3 linked regions of the Rubinisphaera margarita genome follow. The protein of the gene in region 1 binds, or shares a complex with, the protein of each later gene. Links are inferred from orthologs where the notes say so. Each region holds a gene or a part of one and is shown in the gene's direction. Other genes may lie near its edges.

The links.
Region 2: L1A08_RS04880 (region 1) and pnp share a complex: the UniProt entries of both Bacillus subtilis proteins name them as parts of the possible RNA degradosome complex. The link is inferred for Rubinisphaera margarita from one-to-one orthologs.
Region 3: L1A08_RS04880 (region 1) and rny share a complex: the UniProt entries of both Bacillus subtilis proteins name them as parts of the possible RNA degradosome complex. The link is inferred for Rubinisphaera margarita from one-to-one orthologs.

What each region holds. Positions count from the first base shown.
Region 1 is NZ_JAKFGB010000009.1:382,624-386,283, reverse strand. The notes cover bases 351-3,266. They hold L1A08_RS04880 (6-phosphofructokinase), read left to right. Parts: upstream 351-1,253; coding sequence 1,254-2,279; downstream 2,280-3,266. Other genes in these bases: L1A08_RS04875 (peroxiredoxin family protein), read left to right, coding at 2,609-3,266; accC (acetyl-CoA carboxylase biotin carboxylase subunit), read left to right, coding at 351-958. Also shown: more of accC, read left to right, coding at 1-350; more of L1A08_RS04875, read left to right, coding at 3,267-3,286; L1A08_RS04870 (serine/threonine-protein kinase), read left to right, coding at 3,301-3,660. UniProt on the Bacillus subtilis protein: Catalyzes the phosphorylation of D-fructose 6-phosphate to fructose 1,6-bisphosphate by ATP, the first committing step of glycolysis.
Region 2 is NZ_JAKFGB010000022.1:48,444-51,780, reverse strand. Bases 1-2,965 are described here. They hold pnp (polyribonucleotide nucleotidyltransferase), read left to right. Parts: upstream 1-387; coding sequence 388-2,544; downstream 2,545-2,965. Other genes in these bases: L1A08_RS21485 (sensor histidine kinase), read left to right, coding at 2,763-2,965; rpsO (30S ribosomal protein S15), read left to right, coding at 1-98. In the rest of the region: more of L1A08_RS21485, read left to right, coding at 2,966-3,337. UniProt on the Bacillus subtilis protein: Involved in mRNA degradation. Catalyzes the phosphorolysis of single-stranded polyribonucleotides processively in the 3'- to 5'-direction. Necessary for competence development in Bacillus subtilis.
Region 3 is NZ_JAKFGB010000007.1:124,468-127,700, forward strand. Bases 1-2,861 are described here. They hold rny (ribonuclease Y), read left to right. Parts: upstream 1-587; coding sequence 588-2,135; downstream 2,136-2,861. Other genes in these bases: trpE (anthranilate synthase component I), read left to right, coding at 2,429-2,861. Outside these bases: more of trpE, read left to right, coding at 2,862-3,233. UniProt on the Bacillus subtilis protein: Endoribonuclease that initiates mRNA decay. Initiates the decay of all SAM-dependent riboswitches, such as yitJ riboswitch. Involved in processing of the gapA operon mRNA, it cleaves between cggR and gapA.

The sequences.
Region 1 (3,660 bases):
GGTGAATGTCGTTCCAGGAAGCGATGGCCTCGTGGTCGACGAGAAAACCGCCCTCGAAGTGGCCGGCCGCATCGGTTATCCCGTCCTGATCAAAGCCACCGCTGGTGGCGGCGGAAAAGGGATGCGGGTCGCCATGAACGAGATCTCGCTGAAATCCGGCTTCAGCGCGGCTCGGCAGGAGGCCGAGAAGGCGTTCAAGAACCCGGGCGTTTACCTCGAAAAGTACATCGAACGTCCGCGGCACGTCGAAGTGCAGGTTCTTGCCGACCAGCACGGCAACTGTGTCCATCTCTGGGAACGCGACTGCTCCACGCAGCGGAAGCACCAGAAACTGGTCGAAGAAAGCCCGGCTCCGGACCTGCCGAAGTCCGTCCGCGAAGATATCTGCAAATCGGCCGTTCGGCTCATCAAGACCTGCGGATATTACAACGCAGGGACGGTTGAGTTCATCGTCGACAAGGAGCATCAGTTCTACTTCATCGAAGTGAACGCCCGCATTCAGGTCGAGCACCCGGTCAGTGAAATGGTGACTGGTATTGACCTGATCAAGCAGCAGATCCGCGTTGCCGCCGGCGAAGAGCTGACGGTCAAGCAGAAGAACATCCAGACCAACGGCTCGGCGATCGAGATTCGCATCAACGCCGAGGATCCGGAGAACGACTACCGTGGTTGCCCGGGGCGAATCACGAAACTGCGTGTTCCGGGGGGGCTGGGGATTCGCTTCGATTCGCACGTCCACGAAGGGTACATGATCAGCCCGTATTACGATTCGATGATCGGAAAGCTGATCGTCCATCGCCCGACGCGGGAAGAATCGATCGCCTGCGCACTGGCGGCTCTAGACGAGTTCGTCATCGAAGGCGTGAAAACGACGATTCCGCTGGCTCGCCGTGTACTGGCTCATTCGGCGTTCAAAGAGGGGAAAATCGATACCACGTTCCTCGAACGGACGTTTTGAAATCTCGCTCGCAATTCATTAAGCTCTGGGCGCAACAGAGGCAGCACGCGCTTTGCCTCTTCTGATGGACAGGATTTCGCCATGTCGGCCTGGGGCTGGCACTGGAACCCGGACGTCGGCTGATGGCTGACACGAGAGCAGTTTATTTCGCGGTGTCGCCGTTCCGTTCGCATGGCGTCCTGATTTTCAGGCCCAAACGTTCCTACGCGGCCATACGGTCGAGTGATCGGCTCAAGGCCCACTGTCCATCTGACCCAGGGTACATTCCGTAACGATAACTAGAGGAATCATAACGATGAAAGTTGGTCTGCTTACTGGTGGTGGGGATTGCCCGGGTCTGAATCCCGTGATTCGTGGCGTTGTCAAAGTGATCGACAATGCTGGCGGCGAATGTCTGGGACTGCTGGAAGGATGGCGCGGCGCCATTACCGGCAACCATATCCAGCTGACGCCCGCAAACACCGATTCGATTTTCGACAAGGGCGGCACGATTCTCGGTTCGTCCCGCACGAACCCCTGGAAGAATCCGGCGGAAATTGATCAGATCCTCGAGACCTTCAAGAAGCTCGGACTCGACTGCCTCGTCGCCATCGGCGGTGACGACACGCTGGGCGTGGCCAGCAAGCTGTACTCGGAAAAGAACTTCCCGACCATCGGCTGCCCGAAGACCATCGATAACGACCTGAGTGCCACCGATCAGACCTTCGGTTTCGATACCTGTATCAATATCGTCACCGACGCCATCGATCGCCTCCGCACGACCGCCGAATCGCATCGCCGAATTCTGGTCGTCGAAGTGATGGGACGTCACGCCGGCTGGATTGCCTGCTACTCGGCCATCGCCAACGGAGCCGACTACTTCATGGTTCCGGAAAAGCCGGTCGACCTGGACGACATGGTCGAGACGCTGAAGCGAAAGCTCGATTCCGGCAAGAAGTACGGCATCGTCGTCGTGAGCGAAGGCGCGAAGCTGAGCAAAGACTTCGTGACCAAAGACCAGGAACTGGACGAGTTCGGTCATGTGAAGCTGGGTGGAATCGGCGATCAGGTTGCCAAGATCATCGAAGAGCGGATGGAAATCGAAACCCGTTCGGTCATCCTCGGCCACCTGCAGCGTGGCGGAAGCCCGAGTGCCTTCGACCGCGTGCTCGGAACCCGCTGTGGTGTCCACGCCGGTCAGCTGGCCCTCGACAAAGACTTCGGCAAGATGGTCGCACTGAAGGGGACCCGAATCGTCGGCGTGCCTCTCAAAGATGCCGTCGACAAGATGCGAGTCCTGGATGACTCCTTCTACGAAGAAGCCGCCGTGTTCCTGAAGTAATCTCGGAATACAAACAGAATCCAATAGCACCCGTCAGAATCAGACGGGTGCTTTTTTTTTGCGACCAGCGATCCGAACGAGGGACACTGGACATCCCAACCCGACGCGTGAGCGAAGGCGTGTGAGGTGTGTCCCTCACTGACGTTTTGAGTTAAGAGGTCTACTTTGCAAGCGGGGCGCCGCTAGAGAAGTCGACTCCCGTAGCGACGGCGTAAAGGTTCGTAATATTCCGAATGACAGGGGATTCTTCGCAATCAGGGTGTACGTTATGATAAAATCATGGTCGTATCCTGTACCTCATGATGAACTCTCATTGACGGGCCTGTCTAATGTCTTGCCGCGTTTTGCGAATCATGCTTGCGGTCTGCCTGCCGATTGCTCCGCTTCTGGGGGGCTGTTCAGAGCCGGAGACGCCGCCACCGGCGACGACTTACTCGTACTCTTCGGACTCCGACTACGGCAACGACTACTACAATGTCACGCCGGAGAACATCGTCTTCAAAGACGAGTTGGCCTCGAATACGACTCCGCCTCAGGGGTTGGATGATCTGCAGTTCGTGGACACGGACGGCAACCCGGTGCTGCTGAAGGATGTGCTGGGCGAGAAGAATGTCGTGCTGATTTTCACGCAGGGTTTCTACGGCACACTCTGTCCGTTCTGTACCACGCAGACAGCTCGCCTGATTGCCAATTACGACAAGTTTAAAGAACTTGAGACAGAGATTCTCGTTGTCTATCCGGGGCCTCGGGATCATCTTGATGAATTCATCAAGGTCGCGCAGACCGACAGCAAGGCGCAAATGGATCGGGTCCCGTTCCCGATTCTGCTCGACGAAGAATTCAAAGCCGTCGATTTTTTCGATATCCGTTCACAGAACGCCCATCCTTCGACGTATGTCATCGATAAGCAGGGGAATGTCCTCCTGGCCTACGTGGGGAAAGATCACACTGCCGACCGGCCGTCGGTTAAGAAGATTCTGGAGAGTCTCAAGGCCGCTCAGGACTGAAACATTTCCACACCATGGATCAACAGAGCGCAATTTCTGAAATCACCCTGCTGAATCTCGTCATCCGCAAGGGGTACCTGGATGCCGACGAGGTGGAGCGACTGACGGAAGTCGCCCGTGAGAAGGATCTCGCGACACTTGACGTAGCCTACGAACAGGGACTGCTCGATCCACAACAGGTCGAGAATCTGATTCCGCTGACCGATCCGACCAACTTCATTCCCGATTATGAACTGCTCGACCTGCTCGGCAGCGGCGGCATGGGGGCCGTCTACAAGGCGCGGCAGTTGAATCTCGATCGGATCGTCGCGCTCAAGTTAATGAAGCTGAGCGACGCCAGTTCGGCAACACGAAGTCAGCAGGAAGCCCGGCTC
Region 2 (3,337 bases), on another replicon or contig:
TGCTGGTGAGCCGCCGTCGCCGCCTGCTTAATTATGTTCGCGGTAAGGATCCCGCTCGCTATGCATCTCTGATCGAGCGGCTCAACCTGAGAAAGTAATCGCAAAAGCCCGGCGAGATGATCGTCGGGTTTTTGTTGTATCGGGTGTTTGTTGTTGAAGTGTCCGCCATAAGGCTCGGCGGAAAATTGCCTCTGGTCTGCGCGGCAGCTGTATCGCCGCGATGGGACCATTCACTGACGGGCGCCGTTTGCCGTTGGTCATTTGCTATCGCATTGCTAGCGGTTATGGGCAGGAAAAGAGGGCATCGGGCTCTCTTGCGGTACTGGCATGCCATGCGTTGTTGCCGCCCGTCTCTTTGTATGAAAACAGACGACAGGAAATATTGCAGTGTCTGGAAAAAAGATTGTTGTTGAAAAGGAAATTGCCGGTCGGCGTCTGTCGCTGACCACCGGTCAAATCGCCAAGCAGGCCAGCGGAGCCGTGCTGGTTCAATACGGCGAGACAATGCTTCTCGTTGCCGCCCAGACCGGGCCGGCTCGCGAAGGAATCGACTTCTTCCCGCTGACCGTTGATTACCGTGAACGCTACGCCGCTGCCGGGAAATTCCCGGGGGGCTTCATCAAGCGCGAAGGTCGCCCTTCGACGCACGAGATTCTAACGGCTCGACTCACCGACCGCCCTCTGCGTCCGCTGTTCCCCAAGGGGTTCCGCGACGAAGTTCAGGTTCAGACCACGGTCCTGGCGAGCGATCTTGAGAATCCGTCCGACGTACTCTCGATCAACGGAGCCAGTGCGGCTCTCTGTCTGGCTCCGGTTCCTTTCCAGGGACCAATCGGTGCCGTTCGGGTTGGTATGGAAGACGACAAGTTCATCCTCTTCCCGACTCAGGCTCAGACCGACGCTGGCGACCTCGACCTCGTCGTGGCTGGTAATCGGGAATCGATCCTGATGATCGAAGGCTTCGGTCGCCAGATCCCGGAAGACATCATGGTCGACGCCCTGCTGTTCGCTCACAAGGCGATCGCAGATCTGTGCAGCCTGCAGGAAGAACTGGCCAAGAAAGTTGGCGTTAAGCCCTTCGATTACGCAGAACCGGAAAAGAACCCGTTCGTCTCGATCGTCCGTGAAAAGGCTTCAGACAAACTGAAGTCAGCTCGCTCGAACCCGAGCAAGTCGGCTCGTTCGGAAGGCGCTGCGGCCGTTCGTGAAGAACTCGTCAAAGAACTCTTCCCGGAAGGTGCTGTCGTCGACAGCGAAGGTCGGACGCTGAGCCAGTTCAAAGAAGCGTTCTATCAGGTCGACAAGGAAATGTGCCGCGAGCTGACTCTGTCCGGCAAGCGACTGGACGGCCGCTCCTCGTCGGAGCTTCGCGACGTCAGCTGCGAAGTCGGCAATGTTCCCCGCGTCCACGGCTCGGCTCTGTTCACCCGCGGTGAAACACAGTCCCTGGCCACGCTGACCCTGGGAACTGTTCGCGATCAGCAGCGGGTCGAAGACCTGTTCGGCGAACACACCAAGCGGTTCATGCTCGACTACAACTTCCCCTCCTATTCGGTTGGCGAATGCCGCCCGATCCGGGGACCAGGACGTCGTGAAATTGGTCACGGTGCTCTGGCGGAGCGTTCGGTTCAGTGGGTTCTGCCGGACGAAGAAACCTTCCCGTACACGATCCGCATCATCTCCGACATCACCGAATCAAACGGTAGCTCGTCGATGGCTTCGGTCTGTAATGCCACGCTGGCTCTGATGGACGGCGGCGTGCCGATTCGTCAGCCGGTCGCCGGGATTTCGATCGGACTGGTCAAGGAAGGATCCAAGTATGTCCTGCTGACCGACATCATCGGCGATGAAGACCACTTCGGCGATATGGACTTCAAAGTGGCCGGAACCCAGAAGGGGATCACCGGGATCCAGCTCGATCTCAAGATCGACGGAATCAACGAAGAGATCATCCGGAAGACTCTGGAGCAGGCTCGCAAGGCTCGCCTCGAACTGCTCAAGTCCATGCTGATGGAAATTCGCCGGCCGCGGAAAGAGATTTCCGAACTGGCACCGCGGATTGAGACCGTGAAGATTGATCCGGAAAAGATTGGTCTGGTCATCGGCCCAGGTGGTAAGAACATCCGCCAGCTGCAGGAAGACACCGGCACTCAGATCGACATCTCCGACGACGGAACCGTGACGATCGCCGCTTCGCAGGGCAAGGGCGCTGAAGAAGCCAAGGCCCGCATCGAAGCGATGACCGAAGAAGTTCGCGTCGGCCGGGTCTACAACGGTACTGTGATCGCCATCAAGGACTTCGGAGCCTTTATCGAAATCGCTCCGGGCAAAGATGGTCTGTGTCACATCAGCGAGCTGTCCGGCGGCTTCGTGAAGAATGTCTCGGACGTCTGCAAAATCGGCGACAAGATGGAAGTCAAAGTCATCGCGGTCGACGAGCAGAATCGGGTCAAGCTGTCGCGTAAGGCTCTACTGCCTGAGGACGATGCCGAGGTCGAAGGCGAAGAAGAAACCGATGAAGAAGACCTGAGCTTCGACGACTAACGTCGAGCTTCGGATCGGAAAAGAACAGGTACAGGCAGCGGAATTCCGCTGCCTGTTTCCGTTGGGGTGTTGCGAACCGGCCTGGCCTTGCTGTCCGGCTCCTCGTTAGCCGAATTCGATCCGTCTCGTTACCATGTTTGGTTCAGATGTGCTCCCATGCGACGACTTCCAGGCGGGCCTGTTTGATGCTTCCATGCCCGACTTCTCAGGACAGTGATATGTCTGACCGCGATCAGACCACCAACCAGATGCACGAACTGCGGTATCGCGAAATCGCTGAACTGGCCGGCGGGCTGGCGCACGAAATTCGCAATCCGCTTTCGACGATCTCTCTGAATCTGGGAGTCCTCCGCGAAGAGTTGTCCGACTCCGATAATCCTCGTGATCGCCGGATGCAGCAGCGGCTGACAACGATCCAGGGCGAGTGCGATCGCCTGCAGACGTTCCTCAATACGTTTCTGCAGTTCGCCAACAGCGCGATGGAGATCCAGCGCGAGCCGCACGATCTTTCGGCCTACATTCACGAGCTGATCGACTTCCTTAAGCCGGATTTCGCGGCCAGCCAGATCGAGATCTCGCCGCATCTGGCGACGGATCTTCCGCAGACGCTGATCGATCCCGCTCAATTCCGGCGGGCGCTCCTGAATTTGACCCGCAACGCCCAACAGGCGATGCCCGACGGAGGAACCCTCGAGTTTCAGACGTACCGTTCGGAAGGTGGTGTCGTGCTGGAGATTATCGACACCGGGAACGGCATCCCTCCTCATGTGCAGGAGAAGATGTTCGACGTCTT
Region 3 (3,233 bases), on another replicon or contig:
ATATCAACACAATTTATTGGAACTGAGAGGCGTTCGTCAGCCTGAGCGGCAGAAGGAACTGAGTTCGGCGAAATCGAGTTTTCGTCAGGGTTCTGTCGTTCAAGATCGCCCGTGCCGCCTGTTGATGAGATGACAGGACGGCGGAGTTTGTCCAGTTCAGGATGACTGGAACGGCTGGAATCAAACTGCTGGAAGTGAAAGAGTGATGTTCTATCTTCTGTTCACAATGTTGGGGCTTGGGCTGCTGCTGAGTATTGCACTCCGCGGCGAGCCGCCGGTCGACCAGCCGCGTCAGTCCGTGAGGCGGCCCGACCGTTTTCACGCGACCGATCTGGTCGTCGACTCTCAGCATTCCAGCGACACTGCGCACCCACAGGTTGTCGTCCCGTCCCCTGGCTTTCATCACCGCTCCGGTCACCGCCGAGGCCGTGAGGAATCAGAATTCGCGGTTCGGGCCCCCGGTGCGCCGTCAGGTTTGATCCCTTCACCTTCACTTCTGCGCGGCTCCCTGCGGGCATTCTGCGGAAGCATTTCCTGAACAGACAAGACAACGATCAGCTGCGGGTCTCCCAGTCGGAGTCATACCGATGGGAAGTGAAGTGTGGATTGCCGGCGCCGTTGCCCTGGTAATCGGGGGGATCGTAGGTTACGCCTTCGAGCGGGTTCGGCTGGGAGCAGGCTATCGCTCGAAGGACCAACTGCTTGAAGACGCTCGTCGGGAAGCCGAGACCATTCGCAAGAATGGAGAACTCGAAGCCAAAGAAGAAGTCCTGAAGCGACGCGAAGAGCTCGAGAGGGAACTCAATTCTCAGCGAAACGAGCTGCGGGATCTGGAGCGCAAGCTCGATAAACGCGAAAGCTCGCTCGAAGATCTTCAGGAGGACGTCAGCAAGCGCGAGCGGATGATCGAGTCGATGCAGAACCGACTCACCGAACGGCTCAAGAACGCCGAACGGAAAGAATCCGAGCTGAGCCGCATCGTCAAGGAAGAGCAGGAAGAGCTTTACAAGATCAGCGGCCTGAAGCGCGAACAGGCCATCGAACGACTGCTCGACCGACTGCACACCGAACTCCGCAACGAGACCGGCGAAGTCATTCTCAAGCACGAAGCGGAGCTCAAGGAAATCTGCGACGCCAAGGCCCGCGAGATTATCGGCATGGCCGTTCAGCGATACGCGTCCGCGCACACCTCGGAGATGACGGTCGCCAGTATCGACATCCCCAGCGACGAAATGAAGGGTCGCATCATCGGACGTGAAGGTCGTAACATTCGCACCTTCGAGAAACTGACCGGGGTCGATGTCATCGTCGACGACACGCCTGGCGTGGTCATCATTTCGTCCTTCGACAACGTCCGTCGTGAAGTCGGCAAAATGGCGCTGCAACGGCTCATTCAGGATGGCCGCATTCATCCGACACGAATTGAAGAGATCGTGACCGAGTGCCAGAAGGAAATGGACGAGCGAATCATGCGACTCGGTCAGGAAGCCGCTCAGGAAGCCGGCATCCAGGGTCTGCACGAAAAACTGATTCAGCTGATGGGCCGACTCAACTTCCGCGTCAGCTACAGCCAGAACGTGCTGCGACACTCGATCGAAGTGGCTCATCTGACCGGCATGATGGCCGAACAACTCGGACTCGATGGCGTCCTGGCCCGCCGCTGTGGTTTCACGCATGACATCGGAAAAGCAGCCGACCATGAGATGGAAGGGGGACACCCCGCCATCGGAGCCGATCTGCTCAAACGGTACTCGGAAGGCGAAGAAGTCGTGCACTCCGCGGCCGGTCACCACGACGATATCCGCCCGGAATATATTTACACGGTCCTCGTCGCGGCCGCCGACGCCATTTCCGCCGCCCGACCAGGCGCACGTCGCGAAACGCTTGAGAAGTACGTCAAACGACTCGAAGAACTCGAAGCGCTGGTTTGCGGCTTCCCGGGAGTCGAGCAGTGCTACGCCGTCCAGGCCGGTCGCGAAGTGCGGGTGGTTGTCGATCCGCGGGAAGTCAACGATCGTCAGGCAGCCGCTCTAGCTCGCGACATCGCCAAAGCCGTGGAAGAAAACCTGACCTACCCGGGCGAGGTGAAAGTCGCCGTGATGCGGGAGTCACGCTCGGTCGAATACGCCCGCTAATCGGCCAGAGGGGCTGAAGTCCGAACTCAGTGGAGAGATCCCTTGTCTCGCCGCTGGAACCACGGGTCTTTCCCGAGAATGCGGGCTGCGAGAGTTAGCCTGTCCCGCATTCCAAAATCAAAGCCCGGTTGATTGAACCGGGATGGCGCCGCCCCGGGAGGTCGGGCCAACGCGGACATCGGGATTTGTCGGCTGGATTTCTTGTCGATTCGCCAGCCTCGGCCGCGGAGCCGCCGGGGTTCCTCTCGGATCTCGAGACAACGATTGAACAGATTCACTTTGATGGCTAAGAAATGATCGATCCTCTTCCTGATTTCGAAACGTTTTCCGCGCAGGCCGAAGGCCAGACTCTGGTGCCGGTTTACTGTCAATTGACGGGCGACTCATTGTCTCCGGTCGAAGCGTTCCGCCGACTTGATAAAGGGGAACATTCGTTTCTGTTCGAAAGCGTCGTCGGTGGCGAGCGAATCGGTCGGTACAGCTTTATCGGCTCCAATCCGTTCCTTACGATTCAGGCCGCCGGGAACGAGGTCAAGATTTACGAGCAGGGTGCGACGCGTAAACAGACCAGCGACGATCCTCTGGCGCTGCTTGGGGAACTGCTCAGCAATTATCGCATGGCTCCCCATCCGCAGTTGCCGCGATTCTGCGGCGGAGCGGTCGGCTACGCCGGCTACGATGTCGTTCGGTATGCGGAAAACCTGCCAAATGCTCCGGAAGACGACCGTCAGGTCCCCGACATGCTTTTCGGTCTGTATGACCGGATGGTGATCTTCGATCACATCAATAAGACGGTCTTCGTCGTCGTGCTGGCCGCAGTCGAAAGCGGAGACCTGAAAGCGGCCTACAAAACGGCCGGGAAGACTCTTACCGAGATCTGCTATCAACTCGAACACAACCGCAGTCCGGTGCCGCCCGAACAGATTCGCCTCGACGATGCCCGCACCCTGGACTGGAAATCGAACTACACTCAGGACGAGTTCGAAGGAGCGGTCGAAACCTGCAAGGAATACATTCGGGCGGGCGATATTTTTCAGGTCGTGCTCAGCCAGCGGCTCGAACTCGAAACCCGGGCCAGCGAACTGGCGATTTACCGGG